4 regions of the Tardiphaga sp. 215_C5_N2_1 genome follow, and region 2 is predicted to be linked to each of the others. Evidence: predicted binding sites of a transcription regulator. Region 2 holds the regulator's gene; each other region holds the start of a gene.
What was found. The regulator PhoB, encoded in region 2, activates phosphate uptake and scavenging genes when phosphate is short. The targets are predictions, from matches to a motif close to TGTCATNNANCTGTCAT.

Region 1: AB7828_RS20655 (DUF2794 domain-containing protein) is a predicted target of PhoB. The motif match lies at 3,238-3,254, and genes of this name have one in related genera.
Region 3: AB7828_RS07630 (RNA degradosome polyphosphate kinase) is a predicted target of PhoB. The motif match lies at 2,519-2,535, and genes of this name have one in related genera.
Region 4: AB7828_RS08085 (DUF47 domain-containing protein) is a predicted target of PhoB. The motif match lies at 1,872-1,888, and genes of this name have one in related genera.

The regions. Positions count from the first base shown of each region.
Region 1 covers NZ_CP197240.1:4,340,756-4,346,495, forward strand. The annotation lists gene acnA (aconitate hydratase AcnA) at 1-1,909, shown strand, start outside; gene AB7828_RS20650 (DUF1223 domain-containing protein) at 2,077-2,829, shown strand; gene AB7828_RS20655 (DUF2794 domain-containing protein) at 3,266-3,628, shown strand; gene AB7828_RS20660 (GNAT family N-acetyltransferase) at 3,644-4,168, opposite strand; gene AB7828_RS20665 (Bax inhibitor-1/YccA family protein) at 4,251-5,039, opposite strand; gene AB7828_RS20670 (ABC transporter permease) at 5,352-5,740, opposite strand, start outside.
Region 2 covers NZ_CP197240.1:4,865,892-4,871,631, reverse strand. The annotation lists gene AB7828_RS23160 (aspartate aminotransferase family protein) at 1-857, opposite strand, end outside; gene AB7828_RS23155 (GcrA family cell cycle regulator) at 1,304-1,813, shown strand; gene phoB (phosphate regulon transcriptional regulator PhoB) at 2,054-2,758, opposite strand; gene phoU (phosphate signaling complex protein PhoU) at 2,851-3,564, opposite strand; gene pstB (phosphate ABC transporter ATP-binding protein PstB) at 3,593-4,420, opposite strand; gene pstA (phosphate ABC transporter permease PstA) at 4,417-5,262, opposite strand; gene pstC (phosphate ABC transporter permease subunit PstC) at 5,264-5,740, opposite strand, start outside.
Region 3 covers NZ_CP197240.1:1,618,917-1,624,656, reverse strand. The annotation lists gene purM (phosphoribosylformylglycinamidine cyclo-ligase) at 1-1,003, opposite strand, end outside; gene AB7828_RS07640 (CDP-alcohol phosphatidyltransferase family protein) at 1,172-1,726, shown strand; gene AB7828_RS07635 (DnaA ATPase domain-containing protein) at 1,773-2,450, shown strand; gene AB7828_RS07630 (RNA degradosome polyphosphate kinase) at 2,607-4,808, shown strand; gene ppx (exopolyphosphatase) at 4,821-5,740, shown strand, end outside.
Region 4 covers NZ_CP197240.1:1,711,521-1,717,260, reverse strand. The annotation lists gene AB7828_RS08095 (branched-chain amino acid ABC transporter permease) at 1-722, shown strand, start outside; gene AB7828_RS08090 (branched-chain amino acid ABC transporter permease) at 724-1,692, shown strand; gene AB7828_RS08085 (DUF47 domain-containing protein) at 1,891-2,535, shown strand; gene AB7828_RS08080 (inorganic phosphate transporter) at 2,550-3,566, shown strand; gene sugE (quaternary ammonium compound efflux SMR transporter SugE) at 3,573-3,887, opposite strand; gene AB7828_RS08070 (peptide chain release factor 3) at 4,094-5,713, shown strand.

The DNA of each region.
Region 1 (5,740 bases), 530 kb from region 2:
CACCGCCACCGACCTCGTGCTCACCGTCACCCAGATGCTGCGCAAGCAGGGCGTCGTCGGCAAGTTCGTGGAATTCTACGGCCCCGGCCTCGACGCCATGTCGGTCGCTGACAAGGCGACAATCGGAAATATGGCGCCGGAATATGGCGCGACCTGCGGCTTCTTCCCGGTCGATGCCGCCACCATCGACTATCTGAAAACTTCGGGCCGCAAATCGGCGCGTGTCGCACTGGTTGCCGCTTATGCCAAGGCGCAGGGCCTGTACCGCACCGCCAAGTCGCCCGATCCGGTGTTCACCGAAACGCTGAAGCTCGATCTCGGCGACGTCGTACCCTCGATGGCCGGCCCGAAGCGTCCGGAAGGCCGCGTCGCACTGCCCGCCATCGCCGATGGCTTCTCTGCCGCGCTAACCACCGAATACAAGAAGCCGGATAACCACAACGCGCGCTTCCCCGTCGAGGGCAAGAACTTCGATGTCGGCCATGGCGACGTGGTGATCGCTGCCATCACCTCCTGCACCAACACCTCGAATCCGAGCGTGCTGATCGCCGCCGGCCTGCTGGCACGTAACGCCGTGGCCAAGGGCCTCAAGACCAAGCCGTGGGTGAAGACCTCGCTGGCGCCGGGCTCGCAGGTCGTCGCTGAATATCTCGCCAATTCCGGCTTGCAGCTCGATCTCGACAAGATCGGCTTCAACCTCGTCGGCTTCGGCTGCACCACCTGTATCGGCAATTCCGGCCCGCTGCCGCCGGAGATTTCGAAGTCGATCAACGACAACGGCATCGTTGCCGCAGCGGTTCTTTCGGGCAACCGTAACTTCGAGGGTCGCGTCTCGCCGGACGTGCAGGCAAACTACCTCGCCTCGCCGCCGCTGGTCGTCGCGCACGCACTTGCCGGTACGGTGACCAAGAATCTAGCGGTCGAGCCGATCGGCGAAGGCAAGGATGGCAAGCCGGTGTTCCTGAAAGACATCTGGCCGACCACGAAGGATATCAACGCCTTCATCAAGAAGTACGTGACGTCGACGATCTTCAAGAAGAAGTACGCAAACGTGTTCGACGGCGATGCCAACTGGCGCAAGATCAAGACGGTCGAGAGCGAGACCTACAAGTGGAACATGGGTTCGACCTATGTGCAGAACCCACCCTACTTCGAAGGCATGAAGAAGGAACCGGAGCCGACCACCGACATCATCGACGCGCGCATCCTGGCTCTGTTCGGCGACAAGATCACTACCGACCACATCTCGCCTGCCGGTTCGATCAAGCTCACCTCACCCGCGGGCAAGTATCTGTCGGAGCACCAGGTGCGCCCGGCCGACTTCAACCAGTACGGCACGCGCCGCGGCAACCACGAAGTGATGATGCGCGGCACCTTTGCCAATATCCGCATCAAGAACTTCATGATGCAGGGTGCTGACGGCAACGTGCCGGAAGGCGGCATGACCAAGCACTGGCCCGATGGAGAAGCCATGTCGATCTACGACGCCGCGATGAAGTATCAGGCCGAACAAGTGCCGCTGGTCGTGTTCGGCGGTGCCGAATACGGCAACGGTTCGTCGCGCGACTGGGCTGCGAAGGGCACCCGTCTGCTCGGCGTTCGCGCCGTGATTACCGAAAGCTTCGAACGTATTCATCGATCCAATCTGGTCGGCATGGGCATTCTGCCGCTAACCTTCGAGAACGGCTCATCGTGGAAGAAACTCGGCCTCAAGGGCGACGAGAAGGTCACGATCCGCGGCCTGACCGGCGACATCAAGCCGCGCCAGCAGATGGTGGCGGAAATCGTGTCGGCCGATGGCTCACTCCACAAGGAGACGCTGCTCTGCCGCATCGATACGCTGGACGAGCTCGAATATTACCGCAATGGCGGCATCCTGCATTACGTGCTGCGTCAGCTTGCAGCCTGACGCCCATACGTGGTGTGACGTAGTGCCTCACCGCGAAGTGAGTGGCTAGTGAACAGAAGGCGGCCTATGAAGGGCCGCCTTCTGGCGTTTGAGGGCATGAACGTGTTAGCGACACCAATGTGCGACACCGTCTGTTATGTGTCTCACCTCGAGCGTGGCAAAACCTCATGAAATCCTTTGGCGGCATATCGCAGTGGACCGGCGCGCTCAGCGTGTGCGCCGCCATTGCAGCAAGCGGTAGCGCGCTGGCCCAGCCTAGGGCCGTGGTGGAGCTGTTTACCTCGCAAGGTTGCTCGTCCTGCCCGCCTGCAGACAAGATCATCGGCGACCTCGCCAAAGACCCGTCGGTGATCGCATTGAGCATGCCGATCGACTACTGGGACTACCTGGGCTGGAAGGACACGCTGGCCGACTCGCGTTTCAGCGCGCGGCAGAAGGCCTATTCACAGATGCGCGGCGATCGCGACATCTACACGCCGCAAGTCGTCGTCAACGGCGCCACTCAGGTGATCGGCAGCGATGCCGATCGTATCCAGGGCGCGATCAGCGAAACCAAGAAAGGCACCGTGATGACGGTGCCGGTGTCGATGTCGGTTTCCGGCAAACACGTCAACGTGTCCGTTGCCGCATCGAACAATGCGCCGGATACGGCGCATGGCGAAGTCTGGATCTGTTCCGTGTCGAAGGCAGTGCCGATCACGGTCGGGCGCGGCGAGAATCGCGGCAAGCAACTGACATACTACAATGTCGTCCGGAACTGGCTGAAGGTCGGTGACTGGACCGGCAACGCCGCCAACTGGACGCTGCCGCTGGAGAACATCTCCAGGGATGGTGTCGATGCCGCCGTCGTTTATGTGCAAGACGGCACGCGCGACAAGCCCGGCGCGATGCGCGGCGCGGCCTATACGTCGCTACAGTAAGTCTTCAGATTGATAACTTCGGTAGCTGCTGCGCTTACGCGTGGCATGCCCGCACCATTGTGAGCCCTCGGCGAAGACTGGATTGCTTCGTCGCTTCGCCTATCGCAATGACGCTTGATGGTCTCGCAAAAGCATCCACCAAAAAGAAAAGGACCAACTTGCGTTGGCCCAGTGGGGATTAACTTCCTGCGCAGGGTCCGATCCCAACGACCGCGGGGGGCTGGGGGCTGAGGAATCCGAGACCGGAAGAACCGGACCCGACGCAGTATCTTCTTGTCGCAATCCAGAAGGGCGCCCGATGGGCCAAAATTTGGCGGCAATAAGATTCACCTGACGTTCCCGTGACGGGAAATTTCTACCATCGGGCCTGCGGATCGGCCCTTGCAGAGGACCGCGGTCGGCGCGATCATGTCGACGATATGACAGGAGGCGCTGCATGAATGTGATTCCGGGAGATACTGAGCCCACCGAGAATCGCGCGGCGACGGGCTCTGCCGCCGCCGCGCCCGTCGTCAGCTTCAATCGCCTTGAGCTCAGCCGCATCCTCAACCTGTACGGCCGTATGGTCTCCGACGGCGAGTGGCGCGATTACGCCATCGACTTTCTGCGCGACCGCGCGGTGTTCTCGGTGTTCCGCCGCTCGTCGGAAGTGCCGCTCTATCGCATCGAGAAAGATCCGCGACTGGCGCGCAAGCAGGGCATGTATAGTGTGATCTCGGCCAGCGGCATGATTCTGCGCCGCGGCCAAGAACTCGACCGCGTGCTCCTGGTGATCGATCGCAAGCTGGCGGTGGTGTAATCGATTCGCACAGCGTCAGGGCAGCGTGCGGGCGCCGTCGCCAAGTGCGAGCTGCATCGAAACGGTATCAAGCCAGCGATCGAACTTGAACCCGACATCGGTATGCACCCCAACCATCTGAAACCCGGCATTGCGATGAACCGCGATGGAGCCGGCATTGGCGCTGTCACCGATCACGGCGACCATCTGGCGGTAGCCGCGGCTCTCGCATTCGGCGATCAGCCGCGCCAGAAGTTTGCCGCCAACGCCTCGCCGTTGGGCTTTCGGATCGAGATAAATCGAATTCTCGACGGTAAAGCGATAGGCCGGTCGCGGGCGATGCGCGCTGGCATAGGCATAGCCGACAACCCGGCCTTCCAGCACAGCCGCGAGATACGGATAGCCCCCGCTCACCATCCCCTCGAAACGCCGCGTCATCTCGGCCAAATCTGGCGGGATCAGTTCGAACGTGGCCGTGCCGAACTGCACCGCCTCGGCATAGATCGCGGTGATCGCGGGCAGATCTGCCGCCGTGGCGGGCCTGATTTCAATATCGGACATGGCGCTGAGACTATTTTTGCTCCACCCAAAAGAAAAGCCCCGGCCTTTCGGTCGGGGCTAAGATCTTCTCTATGCTCTGAGCTTATTCGCGCTGTCCGAGCAGCTGCAGCAGCAGCGTGAACAGGTTGATGAAGTTCAAGTAGAGCGACAGGGCACCGGTGATCGCCGCGCGCTCGGCGATATCGCCGCCCTGCGAGGCGTAACCGTAGATGTAGTCGTTCTTCAACCGCTGGGTATCGTAGGCAGTGAGGCCCGCGAAGATCAGCACACCGACGACCGACACGATGAACTGCAGCATCGACGAAGCGACGAAGATGTTCACGACGCTCGCGATGATGATGCCGAACAGGCCCATCAGCAGGAACGAGCCCATGCCCGTCATGTCACGCTTGGTGGTGTAGCCGTAAAGGCTCAGTGCACCGAACGAGGCAGCGGTGATGAAGAACACCCGCACGATCGACGTGTGCGTGTACACCAGGAAGATCGACGACAGCGAGATGCCCATCAGAGCCGCGAAGGCCCAGAACAGCAACTGCGCAGTAGCCGGCTTCAGCCGGTTGATGCCGAACGAGATGGCGAACACCATGACCAGAGGCGCCAGGATGAACACCCACTTCAGCGGGCTCACGAACATCGCATAGCCGAACGGCGTCAGGTAGGAGCTACCGATCCGGGCAGCGGCGCCCGACGGGTCGGTAGTCACGGCGGCCATGTACACGCCGAGAGCAGCCAGGCCGGTGATGGCCAGACCGATCGTCATGTAGTTGTAGATGCGCAGCATGTAGGAGCGCAGTCCGGCGTCCACGGCAGCGGCATCGCGCGCGCCGGCCCGGCCGAAGGGGGAAGCATAGTTACGGTCTAGATCCGACATGGTCGAAACCTCGATGTTGTCCGGCTGATCGCAAAGGGTTCGCGTCGCCGGTTCGAATTATATCCCAGATATCTGCGCTTCCTGACACTAAACTCGATTTCATAAAAAATCGATGTCATCTGCGCTCGATGCCTGACCCATAGGGTATGTGGTAAACTAACACATTCGCTGCAAGCTTCCACGCGTGGCGGAATGTCGCTCCGATTTGCATTCAGGCAACCGGGTAAACTTTCAGCCTGACGCAAGCTTGGCGATTTCTCAGTCATTTTGCACGAATCAGCCCGTGCAAAGGCTGCTTCGTGTCAAAACAGGTCACAAATTCCGTAACACGGTGGCAGGCTTCTGGTTCAAGGCTACCAACGTACCCACCAGGCCCAAACCCACTGTGACAATTAGCGCCGCCAGCACGACGCCAGCCGCGCTGCCAGCCTGCCAGACAAAGCTCAGCGTCATCAGGCGCGTGACGATCAGCCACGCCGCCACCGAGCCGGCGATGACCCCAAACACCGCCGTGGCCAGGCCGATCATCAGATATTCGAGGGCATAGGCACCCAAAAGCCGCGCACGCGTTGCGCCGAGGGTCTTGAGAATCACGGCGTCATAGACGCGATGCCGGTGACCGGCGGCCAGCGCGCCACCGAGCACGAGGATGGCCGAGAGCAGCGTCACCGCGCTGGTACCGCGGATCGCCAGCACGAGAT
Region 2 (5,740 bases):
TTGCCGCCGAAGGTCGAACCATGGGAGCCGGGCGCCATGCCTTCGGCCGCTTCCGCCGTAACGAGGCACGCACCGATGGGGAAACCGCCGCCGAGCGCCTTGGCCAGCGACATGACATCCGGCGTCACGCCGATGCGCTGATAGGCGAACAACTCGCCGGTGCGGCCCATGCCGGTCTGCACTTCGTCGAAGATCAGCAGGATGCCGTTCTTGTCGCAGAGTTCGCGCAATGCGCCGAAGAACGCGTTGCTCGGCGCGCGCACGCCGCCTTCGCCCTGCAGCGGCTCGATGAGAATGCCGGCGGTGTTCGGACCGATCGCCTTCTTAACGGCTTCGATATCGCCGAGCGGCAACTGATCGAAGCCGTCGAGCGGCGTGCCGTAGCCTTCGAGATATTTGGCAGCGCCGGTCGCCGCGAGCGTGCCGAGGGTGCGGCCATGGAACGCGCCTTCAAAGGTGATGATGCGCGTGCGCTCGGGATGGCCCTTGGAGAAATGATAGTGGCGGGTCACCTTGATCGCGCATTCCATCGCTTCCGCACCCGAATTGGCGAAGAACACGAAGTCGGCAAAGCTTTGTTCGCACAGCCGCGCGGCGAGGCGCTCGCCGTCCGGGCTCTTGAACAGGTTCGACATATGCCAGAGCTTGGTGGCCTGCTCCTGCAATGCGGCAACCATATGTGGGTGCGCATGGCCAAGTGCGTTCACGGCAACGCCGCTGGTGAAATCGAGATAGCGCTCGCCATCGGTTCCAATCAGCCACGCGCCTTCACCGCGCTCGAAAGCGACATCCGCACGCGCGAAAACAGGCAGCAAGTGAGCCTGAGAGAGGGGCGAAGACGTTGCGTTGCTGGTCATAACCGATCCGATCGAAAAGACTGCGGCCGCGTCGATGACAACTGTGCGAAATCGAACAACGGACCCTAGAAACGAAACGTGCCGCCCTTCTCGGGCGGCACGTGGGCATTATTCTATGTGTGCTGTGAAGACTGTCAACCGCGCACTGCGGCTTTCGAGTCACACGGAGTCGCAGAAAAAGCCGATTTTGCAGCTTTACTTGCAGAAGCATGTGGACGCGGCATGCCCGACTCTTGCGCGCGAGTCACGGCATATTGTAGCTTTTGCCTCGTCGGATACGACATCTCGTGCGGCGGTAGATCCTTTTGACACATCCAGTGCGGCGTAACAGCCGGACGCGAAATTCGCGCCCGGTGAGCGCTAAAGGATTCTGACCGCAGGGATTTTTGAAGTCTCAACTCGCAGCGCTGCCCGGTCAGGCCGGCGCTCACGAAGGGAAAACGGCGATGACGGTAATGACATGGACCGACGATCGCGTCGAACAGTTGAAGAAACTCTGGGAAGGCGGCCTTTCCGCCAGCCAGATCGCTGCGGAACTCGGTAACGTGACCCGCAACGCCGTGATCGGCAAGGTTCACCGCCTTGGCCTGTCCGGCCGTGCCAAGAGCCCCTCCTCGGCAGCTCCGCGGCAGCGCAAGGCGCGCCCGGCGCAGCAGATGGTACGCGTTGCCCGCCCGATGGCACGCGGCAATACCGCGCTGGCCCATAATTACGAGATCGAGGCCGAGCCCGACCCGATCGCCTATGACAACATCGTGCCGATCAGCCAGCGCCTGTCGCTGGTCGAACTCAACGAAGCCACCTGCCATTGGCCGATCGGCGATCCGTCGAGCGCGGACTTCTATTTCTGCGGCGGCAAGGCCCTGGCCGGCGCCCCCTATTGCGCGCATCACTCGCGCATCGCCTATCAGCCGGCAAGCGACCGCCGCCGCGCGGTGCCGAAGCCGACGCGCTGAGCTGGAAGATATCCAAGCCAAAGAAAATGCCCGGTGATGAGCCGGGCATTTTTTTGTTTGGGGCTTCTAACCTCTCCCCGCAGGCGGAGAGGTCGACGTCCGCATGCGAAGCATGAGGGCGTCGGGTGAGGGGCGCGCTCCACAGACTCCGAAGCCGATGGAGAGTCCCCCTCATCCGACCCGGCGTCGCTGCGCTATGCCGGGCCACCTTCTCCCCGCAGGCGGGGAGAAGGAAGACACCTACTCCGCCGCCTTGTCGAACCGGTCGTCCAGCGCGTAGCCGGCACCGCGCACGGTGCGGATCGGATCGGGCTCGCCGGCGGGATTGAGCAGCTTGCGCAGGCGGCCGATATGCACGTCGACCGTGCGCTCGTCGATATAGATGTCGCGGCCCCAGACGCTGTCGAGCAACTGCTCGCGGCTGAACACGCGGCCCGGATGTTCCAGGAAGAACTCCAGCAGGCGATATTCGGTCGGACCGAGATCGATCGGACGGCTTGAGCGCACGACGCGGCGCTTGTCGCGGTCGAGTTCGATGTCGCCAAACGCCAGGACGGTGGCGAGACGCTCGGGAGCTGCACGACGGAGCAGACCCTTCACGCGGGCCAGGAGCTCCGGCACGGAGAACGGCTTGACGATGTAGTCGTCGGCACCGGTGGCGAGACCGCGAACGCGCTCGCTCTCTTCGCCGCGCGCCGTCAGCATGATGATCGGCAATGCCTTGGTTTCGGGCCGTGCGCGCAAGCGGCGGCACAGTTCGATGCCGGACAGGCCCGGCAGCATCCAGTCGAGCACCACGAGATCCGGCACCCGCTCCTTCAAGCGGGTGTCGGCATCGTCGCCGCGAGCGACGGTTTCAACATCATAGCCTTCGGCGTCGAGGTTGTAGCGAAGCAGCGTCGTTAGCGCCTCTTCATCTTCCACAACCAGAATGCGTGCATTCACAGCCATCTTGATCAATACCCTCAGTGACGTCCGACAAGTCTTTAAATCATGATCCTTGCGGAAGACTGGCTTCCACTTTTCCTGATCATGCTTCAGACCGTCGGCGTATTCGCGAATGTGGTCATGTCGCCCTTCGGGCGCTTGTCGAGGATCTGCTGGCCCTCGATCATGTAGAACACGGTTTCCGCAATATTGGTGGCATGGTCACCGATCCGCTCGATGTTCTTGGCGCAGAACATCAGGTGGATACAGAACGAAATATTACGCGGGTCTTCCATCATATAGGTCAGGAGTTCGCGGAACAGCGAGGTGCAGATCGCGTCGATTTCCTCGTCGCCCTTCCACACCGTCATCGCAGCGGGCAGATCGTGTGCGGCATAGGCGTCGAGCACAGCCTTGACCTGGGTGGTCACGAGGTCGGTCATGTGCTCGAGGCCGCGGATCAGCTTCAGCGGATGGAAGTCGCTGTCGAGTGCATTGACGCGCTTGCCGATATTCTTGGAAAGATCGCCGATGCGTTCCAGATCGGTGGCGACGCGCAGCGCGCCGACGATCTCGCGCAAATCGACAGCCATCGGCTGGCGCTTGGCGATGGTCAGCACGGCGCGCTCTTCGATCGTGCGCTGCAACTGGTCGATCTCGGAGTCAGTGGCGACGACGCGCGCACCGAGCGCGACGTCCCGGCGGATCAGCGCATCGACGGATTCGACGATCTGCCGTTCCGCAAGGCCACCCATCTCGGCGACGAGACGGGTCAGCTCCTGCAGATCGTCATCGAAAGCCTTGGTGGTGTGTTCAAAAGCCATCTCAAATTCCTCCCGCGAATATGTCGCGTCAGCCGAAGCGGCCGGTGATGTAATCCTGGGTGCGGCGGTCGGTCGGCGACGTGAAGATCTTGTTGGTCTGATCGAACTCGATCAACTCGCCGAGATACATGAAGGCCGTGCTGTCGGAGACGCGGGCAGCCTGCTGCATGTTATGGGTCACGATCGCGATCGTGTACTGATCCTTCAACTCATCGATCAGCTCCTCGATCTTCGCGGTCGAGATCGGATCCAGCGCCGAGCACGGCTCGTCGAACAGGATCACCTCCGGCCGCACCGCGATGGTGCGCGCGATGCACAGACGCTGCTGCTGACCGCCCGACAGGCTGAGGCCCGACGCGTTGAGCTTGTCCTTGACCTCATTCCAGAGTGCACCGCCGCGCAGCGCCCTCTCGACGCGCACGTCCATCTCCGACTTTGAGATCTTTTCGTAGAGGCGGATACCGAAGGCGATGTTTTCGTAAATCGTCATCGGGAACGGGGTCGGCTTCTGGAACACCATGCCGACGCGGGCACGCAGCAGGTTGAGATCCAACTTCGGATCCAGAATGTTCTGGTTGTCCAGCATGAGCTGACCTTCGGCGCGCTGGCCGGGATACAGATCATACATGCGGTTGAAGATGCGCAGCAGCGTAGACTTGCCGCAGCCCGACGGGCCGATGAATGCGGTTACGCGGTTCGCCATCAGCGTCAGGTTGATCTTCTTCAGGGCGTGGTGTTCGCCATAGTAGAAGTTCAGGTCGCGCACGGTGACCTTGGGACGGGTCTCGCCCTGCAGGGCCGACGGTGGCGGCATCGAGACGGAAGGAACGCCAGACGACACAGAAAGCTCACTCATTTTGCTGTCCTCTCGGCGCCGAGAATGCGCGCGCCAATGTTAAGGGCAAGTACGGTCAAGGTGATGATCAGGGCACCGCTCCAGGCGAGCTGCTTCCAGTACTCGTAGGGGCTCTGCACGAAGTTGTTGATGGTCACCGGCAGGTTGGCCATCGTCTTGGTGAGATCGAGGCTGAAGAACTGGTTGCTCAGCGCGGTGAACAGCAGCGGCGCCGTTTCACCGGCGACACGCGCGGTCGCCAGCAGCACGCCGGTGATGAGACCGGCGCGGGCTGCACGATAAGCAATCCGCTTGATGACCAGGGAGCGCGGCAGGCCGAGCGCCGAGGCCGCTTCACGCAGCGGGTTCGGCACGAGACCAAGCATATCTTCAGTGGTGCGAACCACGACGGGGATCACGATCACGGCGAGCGCAAGCGAACCGGCGAGAGCCGAGAAGCCGCCCATCGGAACCACCACCGCACCATAAACGAACAGGCCGATGATGATGGACGGGGCCGACAGCAACACGTCGTTGATGAAGCGGATCACCGAGGTGAGTTTGTCGTGCTTGCCGTATTCTGCGAGATATGTGCCGGCAAACAGGCCGAGCGGCGCGCCGATGCCGACGCCGATGACGGTCATGATGATCGAACCGACGATGGCATTGAGCAGGCCGCCTTCCATGGAGCCGGGCGGCGGCGTGTTCTGGGTAAAGATCTGCAGGCTGATGCCGGCGATACCATTGTAGAACAGCGTGAACAGGATCAGCGCGAGCCAGGTGACGCCAAAGAGAGCGGCACCCATGCAGAGCCCGCGGATGACCATGTCGTTGCGGCGGCGTGAAGCATAAATCGGGTTCATATTAGTTGCCCGCCTTCTTTTCCAGACGCAGCAGCATCAGACGCGCTGCCGAGAGCACGAAGAATGTCAGCACGAACAGCAGGAGACCGAGCAGGATCAGACCCGATTGATGCAGACCGTCGCTCTCCGCGAACTCGCTGGCGATCGCTGCCGAGATCGTGGTGCCCGGGCCAAAGATCGAGCCTGTGATACGGAACGAGTTGCCGATGATGAAGGTCACCGCCATCGTTTCACCGAGCGCACGGCCGAGCGCCAGCATGACGCCGCCGATCACACCAACGCGGGTATAGGGGATGACGACGTTGCGGACGACTTCCCAGGTGGTGCAGCCGACGCCGTAGGCAGCTTCCTTGAGCACCGGCGGCACCGTCTTGAACACATCGACCGAGATCGAGGTGATGAAGGGCAGCACCATGATGGCGAGGATCAGCGACGCGTTGAACAGCGAGAGATAGGACGGCGGGCCGGCGAAGATCAC
Region 3 (5,740 bases), 3.2 Mb from region 2:
GCAGCGACACGGTCTCGCCGCCCTCGCGCAGGATGTCCATCACCTGCTGCACAGCTTCGCGCTTGACGATGGCGATCATGCCGACGCCGCAATTGAAGGTGCGCAGCAGCTCAAGTTCGGCGATATCGCCTTCCTTTGCCAGCCACTTGAACACCGGCAGGACGGTGAGGGAGGGCAGGTCGATGCGAACGCCGAGGTTCTTTGGCAGCACGCGCGGGATGTTGTCGGTGAAGCCGCCGCCAGTGATATGCGCGAGGCCCTTCACGGCGCCGGTCTCGCGGATCGCGCGCAAGCAGGATTTCACATAGAGCCGGGTCGGGGTCAGCAGCGCACCGCCAAGCGTCATCACCGGCGAGAACGGCGCCTTGTCGGCGTAAGAGAGGCCCGTGCGCTCGACAATCTTGCGGACCAGCGAGAAGCCGTTGGAATGGACGCCAGACGAGGCCATGCCAATGACGGCATCGCCCACGCCGATATCCTTGGTCGGCAGCAGCGTGCCGCGCTCCGCAGCACCCACCGAGAATCCGGCGAGGTCGTAGTCGCCGTCCTTGTAGAGGCCGGGCATTTCGGCGGTTTCGCCGCCGATCAGCGCGCAGCCGGACTCGCGGCAGCCCTCTGCGATGCCAGCAACAATTGAGGCGGTGGCTTCTGGGTCGAGCTTGCCGCATGCGAAGTAGTCGAGAAAGAACAGGGGCTCGGCGCCCTGGACCACGAGGTCGTTGACCGACATCGCGACGAGATCGATGCCTATGCCGTTATGGATGCCGGCCTCGATGGCGATCTTGACCTTGGTGCCAACGCCGTCGGTGGCGGCGACGAGAACCGGATCCTTGAAGCCGGCGGCCTTGAGGTCGAACAGTCCGCCGAAGCCGCCGATCTCGGCGTCAGCGCCGGCACGGGCGGTTGCGCGAACCATTGGCTTGATGAGGTCCACCAGACGGTTGCCGGCATCGATATCGACGCCCGCGTCCGCGTAAGTGAGGCCTTTTTTCTGGTCGGTCATGCCGGGTATCCTGCCGGAGCTGCGAAACTGTGTATTTTCGGCTGGTTACGTCGGAATCCCCGCCTGCGCAATGGCTCGTAAACGCTATCCCGATTACTATGTAGGCGGTAAGCCGGTCGGAGCCCCCAAGCTCGGATTGCGAAACAGGCCGGAGCCGGGAAGCGCCGCGTGAGTATCCCCAATTTAATCACCCTCGGGCGTATCCTGCTGGTGCCCGTGATCGTCTGGGCGATTGCCTCGAACCAGATGGAAATCGCCTTTGCAATCTTCGTGATTGCGGGGGTCAGCGATGCCGTGGACGGCTTTCTCGCCAAGCGTTTCAACATGGCCAGCGAACTCGGTGCGCTGCTCGACCCCTTGGCCGATAAGGCGCTGCTGGTCTCGATCTATGTCTCCCTGGGGATATGGGGGGCAGTTCCGCGTTGGATCGTGATTCTCGTGGTGTCGCGGGATATCATGATCGTGGGCGCCGTGATTGTGTCATGGTTGTTCGGCAAGCCGATCCCGATGAAGCCGCTGATGGTGTCAAAGCTCAATACGGTGGCGCAGGTGGCGTTCGCAGCCTTGGTCCTTGCTGCTCTCGGATTTGGTTTCAAATCCTCGCCTTACGATTTGATTTTAATGGGCTTTGTGACCGTCTTGACGCTGCTCTCTGTGTCCTTCTATCTCGTCGAGTGGATGCGACACATGAGCACCATCGAACCCGGTCAAGAGCCCCGGTAAACCGGTATTCGTGACGTTCGCCGGCCGAGCCGGCAGGAGTATTTGCGTGGTCGCCCGCGTCCAACCCCGTCAATTGGCGTTCGCGCTGCCCCATGCGGAGAGTCTGTCCCGCGACAACTTCCTTGAGGGCCCGGCCAATGCCGAGGCGCTGGGACTGATCGACTGCTGGCCGGACTGGCCGAACCGGGTAATGCTCCTTGTCGGCCCGGAAGGGTCCGGCAAGAGCCATCTGGCGGCGATCTGGGCCGAGGAGGCCGGCGCGCGCTCCACCATGGCGCACAGCCTGACGGCTGCGACGGTTCCGGCTGAGTTGGTGACCAACGCACTGGTGGTGGAGGATCTCAATGCCGGTGCCTTCGACGAGCGGGCGCTGTTCCACCTTCTTAATCTGGCACGTCAGGACAACGCCTATGTGCTGATTACGGCGCGGGTCGCCCCGGCCGCCATGGAGGTCGAGTTGCGCGATCTGCGGTCGCGGCTCCGTGCGATCCCGGTAGTCAATCTGCTGCCACCGGATGACGGGTTGTTTCGGGCGCTGATCGTGAAGTTTTGCGCCGACCGCCAGCTCAGCATCGACGAGAGCGTGGTCAGCTATGTGGCCAGCCGCATCGAGCGGTCATTCGCCGCCGCCCGCCATACGGTGGAATTGCTGGATAGCGAGGCGCTCCGGCTTGGGCGGCCGGTGACCCGTGCATTGGCTGCGGAACTGCTGCGCGACGCCTGACTTAGCCTTGGACGTCAAACGCGGCGCGTCGAACGGTGCCTTGACGGCGCGGCAGGCAGGTTCCTCAATGTCATCGAAGCGTCATGCAACTGACGCAATGTCCGCTGTGATTTGCCGGCACTATAGCGCTGCTTGAACTGGATGGATTGCTGTCTCATGGACTCCGCAGAAGAGATTGTTATTGAAGAGAAAAAGGGCGAAGCGAAGCCGGCAGAGGTGGTCGCGTCGGGTCCCGAGCGCTTCATCAATCGCGAGCTGTCCTGGCTGCATTTCAATCGCCGCGTCCTTGAGGAGTCCGTCAATCCGGGCCATCCGGCGCTGGAGCGCGTCCGCTTCCTGTCGATTTCCGCAAACAACCTTGATGAATTCTTCATGGTCCGCGTCGCTGGCATCAAGGCGCAGGTCCGCGAGGGAATCAGCGAGCGCAGTCCGGACGGCCTGACCCCGGCCGAGCAACTGGTGCTGATCAACAGCGCGGTCTCCAAGCTCGGCAGCGACCAGCAGGCGATCTGGCGCGACCAGCGCGGCATGCTGGCCGATGTCGGAATCGTGCTGCTCGACGGCAAGGAGGTCAGCAAGGCCGACCGGACCTGGATCGAGGACCACTTCCTCCACAACATTTTCCCGCTGCTGACGCCGCTGGCGATCGATCCGGCGCATCCGTTCCCGTTCATTCCGAGTCTGGGCTTCACCATCGCGCTGCATCTGTCGCGGGTGTCCGACGGCAAGACGATGAACGCGCTGATCCGCATGCCCGGCAAGATCGATCGCTTCATCCGCCTGCCGACCCCCGGCAAGGACGGCGCGGTCCGCCTGATCACGCTGGAACAGGCCACTGGCCTGTTCATCGCGCGTCTATTCCCGGGCTACACTGTTCAGGGGCAGGGTGCCTTCCGCATCATCCGCGACAGTGAACTTGAAGTCGAAGAAGAGGCCGAGGATCTGGTCCGGCTGTTCGAGACTGCGCTGAAGCGTCGCCGCAGAGGGTCGGTGATCCGCCTCGAAATCGAAGCCGGCATGCCGGCAGAACTCCGTGCCTTCGTGCAGCGCGCGCTGGCGACCTCGGATGACGAAATCCTGCTGGTCGACGGCATTCTCGCCATGAACGAGGTCTCGCAGCTCACACGGCTCGATCGGCCCGATCTCGAATTCGTGCCCTATGTGCCGCGTCATCCGGAACGTGTCCGCGATCATGGCGGCGACATCTTTGCGGCGATCCGTCAGAAGGACCTGATTGTCCATCATCCCTATGAGTCCTTCGACGTCGTCGTGCAGTTCCTGCAGCAGGCCGCGCGCGATCCGGATGTGGTGGCGATCAAGCAGACTCTGTATCGCACCTCCAACAATTCGCCGATTGTCCGCACGCTGGTGGAGGCCGCTGAGGCCGGTAAGTCGGTAACGGCGCTCGTCGAACTGCGTGCGCGGTTTGATGAAGAGGCCAATATCCGCTGGGCTCGCGATCTCGAACGCGCCGGTGTCCAAGTGGTCTATGGCTTCCTGGAATTGAAGACCCACGCCAAGCTGTCGCTGGTGGTGCGCCGCGAGGGCGGCTCGCTCACGACCTATGTGCACACCGGCACCGGCAACTATCATCCGGTCACAGCGCGCATTTACACCGATCTGTCATATTTCACATCCGACCCGATCATCGGTCGCGATGCCGCACGCGTGTTCAATTATATCACCGGTTATGCCGAGCCGAGCGACATCGAGAAGATGGCTGTATCGCCGCTGACCTTGCGCGGGCGCATGCTCGAACACATCCGCGGCGAAGCGGCATTCGCCCGCAGCGGCAAGCCGGGTGCGATCTGGCTCAAGATGAATTCGCTGGTCGATCCGGAAATCATCGATGCGCTCTATGAGGCGTCGAATGCCGGTGTATCCGTTGAACTGATCGTGCGTGGCATCTGCTGCCTGCGGCCGGGCGTGCCCGGCCTGTCCGAAAACATTCGCGTCAAGTCGATCATCGGCCGCTTCCTTGAACATGGTCGAATCTATTGCTTCGGTATGGGCAATGGCCTGCCGAGCCCGAAGGCGGCGATATACATATCGTCGGCTGACATGATGCCTCGCAATCTGGATCGCCGCGTCGAGGTTCTGTGTCCGCTGCAGAACCCCACCGTGCATACCCAGGTGCTCGAGCAGATCATGGTGGCCAATCTCAAGGATACGGAACAGAGCTGGCAATTGTTGCCGGACGGGTCGTCAACGCGTATGAAGGCAGCGAAGGGCGAGGAACCCTTCAATGTGCACAATTACTTCATGACGAATCCGAGTCTGTCTGGCCGTGGAAAGTCGCTTGAGAAATCATCCCCGCGCCGGCTCACCCGCCGTTCGGAGCGTCACCAATCCTCGTAAGGAACCAGCAACGTGGTAGCGCGTGCCAATCAACGCGCGACCAGCGTCGCCGTCATCGATATTGGCTCCAACTCGGTGCGTCTCGTTGTCTACGAGTCGCTGACACGAAGCCTTGTTACGCTCTTCAATGAGAAGGCGCTGTGCGGTCTCGGCCGCGAAGTGCAGAGCACCGGGTTGCTGGCCAAGGACGCTGTCGACAAGGCGCTGACGGCGCTGCGGCGCTTCCGTGCGCTGTGCAGGGTCATGAAGGTCGGTCGCGTCTACGCCATCGCGACCGCTGCGGCTCGCGATGCGAGCAATGGACCTGCCTTCATCGCAGCAGCCGAGAAAATCTGCGGCTGCGAGATCCAGATCATATCGGGGCCGCGCGAAGCGAAGCTCTCGGCGCTGGGCGTAATTTCAGGCGTGCACAAGCCGGATGGCCTGGTTGGCGATCTCGGTGGCGGTTCGCTCGAATTGATCGATGTCAAAGGCAATGCGGTCCGGCAGGGCGTGACGCTGCCGCTCGGTAGTCTCGCATTGCAGGACGCCTCACAAAAATCGCCGAAGAAGGCCGAACGCATCGTCAAGCTGGCGCTGGCTGACGTCGCGCAGCTCAAGGCGGGCGTAGGTCGCAATTTCTATGCGGTCGGCGGCACCTGGCGTGCATTGGCGCGGCTGCACATCATCCAGAGCGGCTATCCGCTACGTGTGATGCATGGCTATTCGATCCCGGCCACCGAAGCGCTCGATTTCGTGCGCCGCTTGCGCCGGCTCGCAACAGCCAACATTCTTGCCAACATCGAAGCCATAGCCGAACAGCGCCAGCCGCTGCTGGTCTACGCGGCGCTCGTGCTCGAATATGTCATTCGCACCGCCAAGCCGAAGACTATCGTGTTCTCGACCTATGGCGTCCGTGAAGGCTTGCTGTACGAAATGCTGCCGCAAGCGCA
Region 4 (5,740 bases), 3.2 Mb from region 2:
TTGCGGCATACTTCCTGCTCAATCTGGCTGGCATCGGCTACTGGCCGGCGCTGATCCTGGCGCCGCTGGCGGTCGGCCTGTTCGGCATGGTGATGGAACGCACCATGCTGAAATGGATCGCCAATCTCGACCATCTCTATGGCCTGCTGCTGACATTCGGTCTGGCGCTGATCATCCAGGGCGTGTTCCAGAATTATTTCGGCTCGTCGGGTCTGCCTTACGCGATCCCGGATGCGCTGAAGGGCGGTATGAATCTCGGCTTCATGTTCCTGCCGATCTATCGCGGCTGGGTCGTTATCTTCTCGCTGGTGGTCTGTATTGCGACCTGGTTCCTGATCGAGCGTACGCGGCTCGGCGCCTACCTGCGCGCCGCCACCGAAAACCCGACGCTCGTCCGCGCCTTCGGCATCAATGTGCCGCTGATGATCACGCTGACTTACGGTCTCGGCGTCGGTCTTGCGGCACTCGCCGGCGTGTTGTCGGCGCCGATCAACCAGGTGCGCCCGCTGATGGGCGCGGACCTGATCATCGTCGTGTTCGCGGTCGTCGTGATCGGCGGCATGGGCTCGATCATGGGCTCCATCATCACCGGTTTCGCCCTCGGCATCATCGAGGGTCTGACCAAGTATTTTTACCCCGAGGCCTCCAACACCGTCGTCTTCGTGCTGATGGTGCTGGTGCTCCTTGTGAAACCTTCCGGACTGACGGGACGGGCTGCCTGATATGACAACGATCACTGAAAACGCCATTCCGTCACCCCGCCGCACCGTCAAAGACGAGATGGTCGCCTTTGCGATCATGACCGCACTGTTGCTGGTCGTGCCGCTCACTGGCGTCTATCCGTTCTTCGTGATGCAGGCGCTCTGCTTCGCGCTACTCGCCTGTGCGTTCAACCTTTTGATCGGCTATGGCGGTCTGCTGTCCTTCGGCCACGCGATGTTCCTGGGCACCGCCGGCTACTGCACGGCGCATGCGCTGAAAGTGTGGGGCCTGACGCCCGAGTTGGGCATTATCGTTGGTGTCGTCGCCGCCGCTGCGCTCAGCGTCGTCACCGGCCTGATCGCCATTCGTCGTCAGGGCATCTACTTCGCCATGATCACGCTGGCGCTGTCGCAGCTCCTGTACTTCGTTTATCTGCAGACGCCGTTCACCCATGGTGAAGACGGTATCCAGGGCATTCCGCAGGGCACGCTGTTCGGCCTGTTCAATCTGTCGAAGCCGATCACGCTGTATTACGTGGTCCTGGCCGGCTTCACGCTGGGCTTCCTGATCATCTACCGCGCCATCAACTCGCCATTCGGCGAGGTGCTCAAGGCGATCCGTGAGAACGAGCCGCGTGCGGTGTCGCTGGGCTACAAGACCGATCAATACAAGCTGCTGGCCTATATCCTGTCCGGCACGCTTGCGGGTTTCGCCGGCGCGCTGAAGGTGTTTGTGGCGCAGAACGCTTCGCTCACCGACGTGCACTGGAGCATGTCCGGTGAAATCGTGCTGATCACGCTGGTTGGCGGCCTCGGCACGCTGTTCGGGCCGGTGGTGGGCGCCTTCGTGATCATCGCCATGCAGCAATATCTCGCCGGCTTCGGCCAGTGGGTGACGGTGATCCAGGGCGTGATCTTCGTGGTCTGCGTGCTGACCTTCCGCCGCGGCGTCATCGGCGAAATCGCGCATTACTTCAAGCGGTCGCTCTAAATCCAGGCACTGCCTCAGGAAAAGCAGGCTGTCATAAAGCGGTGGATGATCGGGCCTAAAAGGTGCGCGATTGCCCGTCTTGGCCGGAAATGCTTTATGACATCCGTGTGACACAGGGCCGCCGGCGGTGGCCCCGCGGGACCATGTCCGCCATCTGGCGGTCCGGTCGCTGCGTTTTCCTGACAGTTGGATGAGATGATGCTGCGTTGGTTCCGGTCCTTTCTGCCCCGGGAGGAAAGGTTTTTCGACCTGTTCGCCCGCCATTCAGTGACCGTGGTCGAGGGCTCCAAGGCGCTTGCGGGGATGCTGGAAGGCGGCGACGAGACGCCGGTCTACTGCCAGCGCGTCAACCAGTTCGAGAACGACGCCGACGCCATCACCCGCGAGGTGCTGACCGCCGTTCGCCGCACTTTCATCACGCCGTTCGATCGCGTCGACATCAAGAACCTCATCACGGCGATGGATGATTCCATCGACCAGATGCAGCAGACGGCGAAAGCGGTGATGCTGTTCGAGGTGCGCCAGTTCGAGCCGCCGATGCGCGAAATCGGCACGCTGCTGGTGGAGTGTGCCAACCTGGTCGGTCGCGCCGTGCCGCTGATGAGCGCCATCGGCGACAATGTCGGTCTGCTCACCGCGATCACTGAGGAGGTCGGCAAGCTCGAAGGCCGCGTCGACGATCTGCACGACATCGGGCTCAAGGAGCTGTTTCTCAAGCATCGCGACGCTAACACCATGGATTTCGTGGTCGGCGCCGAGATTTACAAGCACCTTGAAAAGGTGGCCGACCGCTTCGACGACGTCGCGAACGAGATCAACAGCATCGTCATCGAACAAGTATAAGGCAGGGCCATCAGGTGGACGCCACGCTCGCCTTTCCGGTGCTGATCGGCCTCATCGCCATCGCATTGCTGTTCGACTTTCTCAACGGTTTGCATGACGCTGCCAATTCGATCGCGACGATCGTCTCGACGCGCGTGCTGCGGCCGCAATATGCGGTGCTGTGGGCGGCGTTCTTCAACTTCATCGCCTTCCTGGTATTCGGTCTGCATGTCGCCAACACCATCGGCACCGGGATCATCGAGCCCAGCGTCATCGATCCCGCGGTGATCTTCGCAGCACTCATGGGTGCCATCGTCTGGAACGTGATCACCTGGGGTCTCGGCATTCCCTCGAGCTCGTCGCATGCGTTGATCGGTGGTTTGCTCGGGGCGGGTGTCGCCAAGGCAGGACTCTCGGCAGCCTTATGGACCGGACTGTCCAAGGCGCTGCTGGCGATCGTGCTGTCACCGCTGGTGGGCTTCCTGCTGGCGCTGGTGCTGGTGGCCATCGTGTCATGGGCCTCGGTGCGCTCGACGCCCTTCGCCGTGGACCGCGCCTTCCGCATCCTGCAATTCGTCTCGGCTTCGCTGTATTCGCTCGGCCATGGCGGCAACGACGCGCAGAAGACCATGGGCATCATCGCTGTGCTGCTGTACTCGCAGGGCCATCTCGGCACCGAGTTTTCCGTGCCGTTCTGGGTCGTGCTGTCATGTCAGGCGGCGATGGCGCTGGGCACGCTGATGGGCGGCTGGCGCATCGTCCGCACCATGGGCCTGCGCATCACTAAACTCACGCCGATGCAGGGCTTCTGCGCCGAAACCGGCGGCGCGGCGACGTTGTTTGCGGCGACGTTCCTCGGCGTTCCCGTCTCGACCACGCACACCATCACCGGTGCGATCGTCGGCGTCGGCGCAGCCCGTCGCGTATCAGCGGTGCGCTGGAACGTGGCGAGTTCGATCGTCTATGCCTGGGTGATCACGATCCCGGCCGCGGCGATCGTTGCCGCCGCGACCTGGTGGATCGTGAAGCTGCTGCATTTGAGCTTTATCTGACGCAGGTCATGACACCAGCTTCAGCCCGGCAATGCCTGCCACGATCAGCCCGATACAGGTGATCCGCGCGACGGTGGCCGGGTCGCCGAATAGGTACATGCCCAGCGCTGCGGTGCCGACTGCGCCGATGCCGGTCCACACGGCATAGGCGGTTCCCATCGGCAGTTCCTTGAGGGCGAGGGCGAGCATGCCGACGGACGCGGTCATGCTGATCAGGGTCAGGACGGAGGGGACGAGGCGGGTGAAGCCTTCGGTATATTTGAGCCCGACGGCCCAGCCGACTTCGAGCAAACCAGCGATGAACAGCAATAACCAAGCCATGGAACGGCCTCCTGGTGAAAGTACAGGGCCGTCCCTGCAAGCAAAGGTCTCCCTTTGCCGGATGATGATGATTTGGAGGTCGTCCTCGCAGGGGTTATATGGGACCCACGCAGCCGGATCGCAACGCGGCCGATGGTCGCCACTTCGGCCAGTTTCCCGCCCAAAATCCCTTGATTGCGCCCGTTTTCCCTGCCACAGGCACGTTTATGTCCGATATCGCCCTTTCCGCCGACTCAGCCGCGCGTTCCCCGCTTGCCACTGAGGTCGCCCGCCGCCGCACTTTCGCGATCATCTCGCATCCTGACGCCGGCAAGACCACGCTGACCGAAAAGCTGCTGCTGTTCGGCGGCGCCATCAATCTGGCCGGGCAGGTCAAGGCCAAGGGCGAGCGCCGCAACACGCGCTCGGACTGGATGAAGATCGAGCGCGACCGCGGCATCTCCGTCGTCACCTCGGTGATGACCTTCGAATTCCAGGGCCACGTCTTCAACCTGCTCGACACGCCGGGCCATGAAGACTTCTCGGAAGACACCTATCGCACGCTGACCGCGGTCGACTCGGCTGTTATGGTGATCGACGCCGCCAAGGGCATCGAAGCGCGCACGCTGAAGCTGATCGAGGTCTGTCGTCTGCGCGACATCCCGATCATCACTTTCGTCAACAAGATGGACCGCGAAAGCCGCGACGTGTTCGATCTGCTGGACGAGATCGAGAAGACGCTGGCGCTCGACACCACGCCGATCAACTGGCCGGTCGGCCGCGGCCGCGATTTCATGGGCACCTATGACATCGAGACCGGTGGCATCCGCCTGCTCGAGGGCGGTGGCGCCAAGACCGGCGCAGCCGAGAAGATCGAGATTTCCGATCTGGCCGGTCGCAATCCGAATCTCGACGCCAGCGAGGTCGCCGACGAACTCGAACTGGTGAAGGAAGCCTCCAAGCCGTTCGACCTGCAATCGTTCCGCGAAGGCCATATGACGCCGGTCTATTTCGGCAGCGCGCTGCGCAATTTCGGCGTCGGCGATCTCTTGGAAGGCCTCGGCCGTTTCGCGCCGTCGCCGCGTGCGCAGGAGAGCAACCTGCGCAAGGTCGAGGCCGACGAGCCCCGGATGTCGGCCTTCGTGTTCAAGATCCAGGCGAACATGGATCCCAACCACCGCGACCGCATCGCCTTTGCGCGCCTGTGCTCGGGCAAGCTGACAAGGGGCATGAAGGCCAAGCTGGTGCGTACCGGCAAGAACATGTCGTTGTCGTCGCCGCAATTCTTCTTCGCGCAGGACCGCGCCATCGCGGACGAAGCCTATGCCGGCGACGTGGTCGGCATCCCCAATCACGGCACGTTGCGCATCGGCGACACGCTGACCGATGGCGAGGACATCATCTTTATCGGCGTGCCGTCCTTCGCGCCGGAAATCGTGCGCCGTGTGCGCCTCGGCGACGCGATGAAGGCGAAGAAGCTCAAGGAAGCCCTGCAGCAGATGTCGGAAGAGGGCGTCGTGCAGGTGTTCCGTCCGCGCGACGGCGCGCCGGCTTTGGTCGGCGTCGTTGGCCCGCTGCAGCTCGACGTGCTGAAGGCACGGCTGGATGCGGAATATCAGTTGCCGGTGAGTTTCGAGGTCTCGGAATTCTCGCTGGCGCGCTGGATTTCGTCCGAGGACAAGAAGAAGCTCGAAACCTTCATGTCCAACAACAATTCCGGCGTCGCCGACGACGTCGACGGAGATCCGGTGTTCTTGGCGAAGAACGACTTCTATCTGAACTACACCAAGGAACGCGCGGAAGGGATCGTGTTCTCGGATATCAAGGACGTGAAGAAGCAGGGGTGAGGCGACGCGTTGACCTCGGCCTTTCGT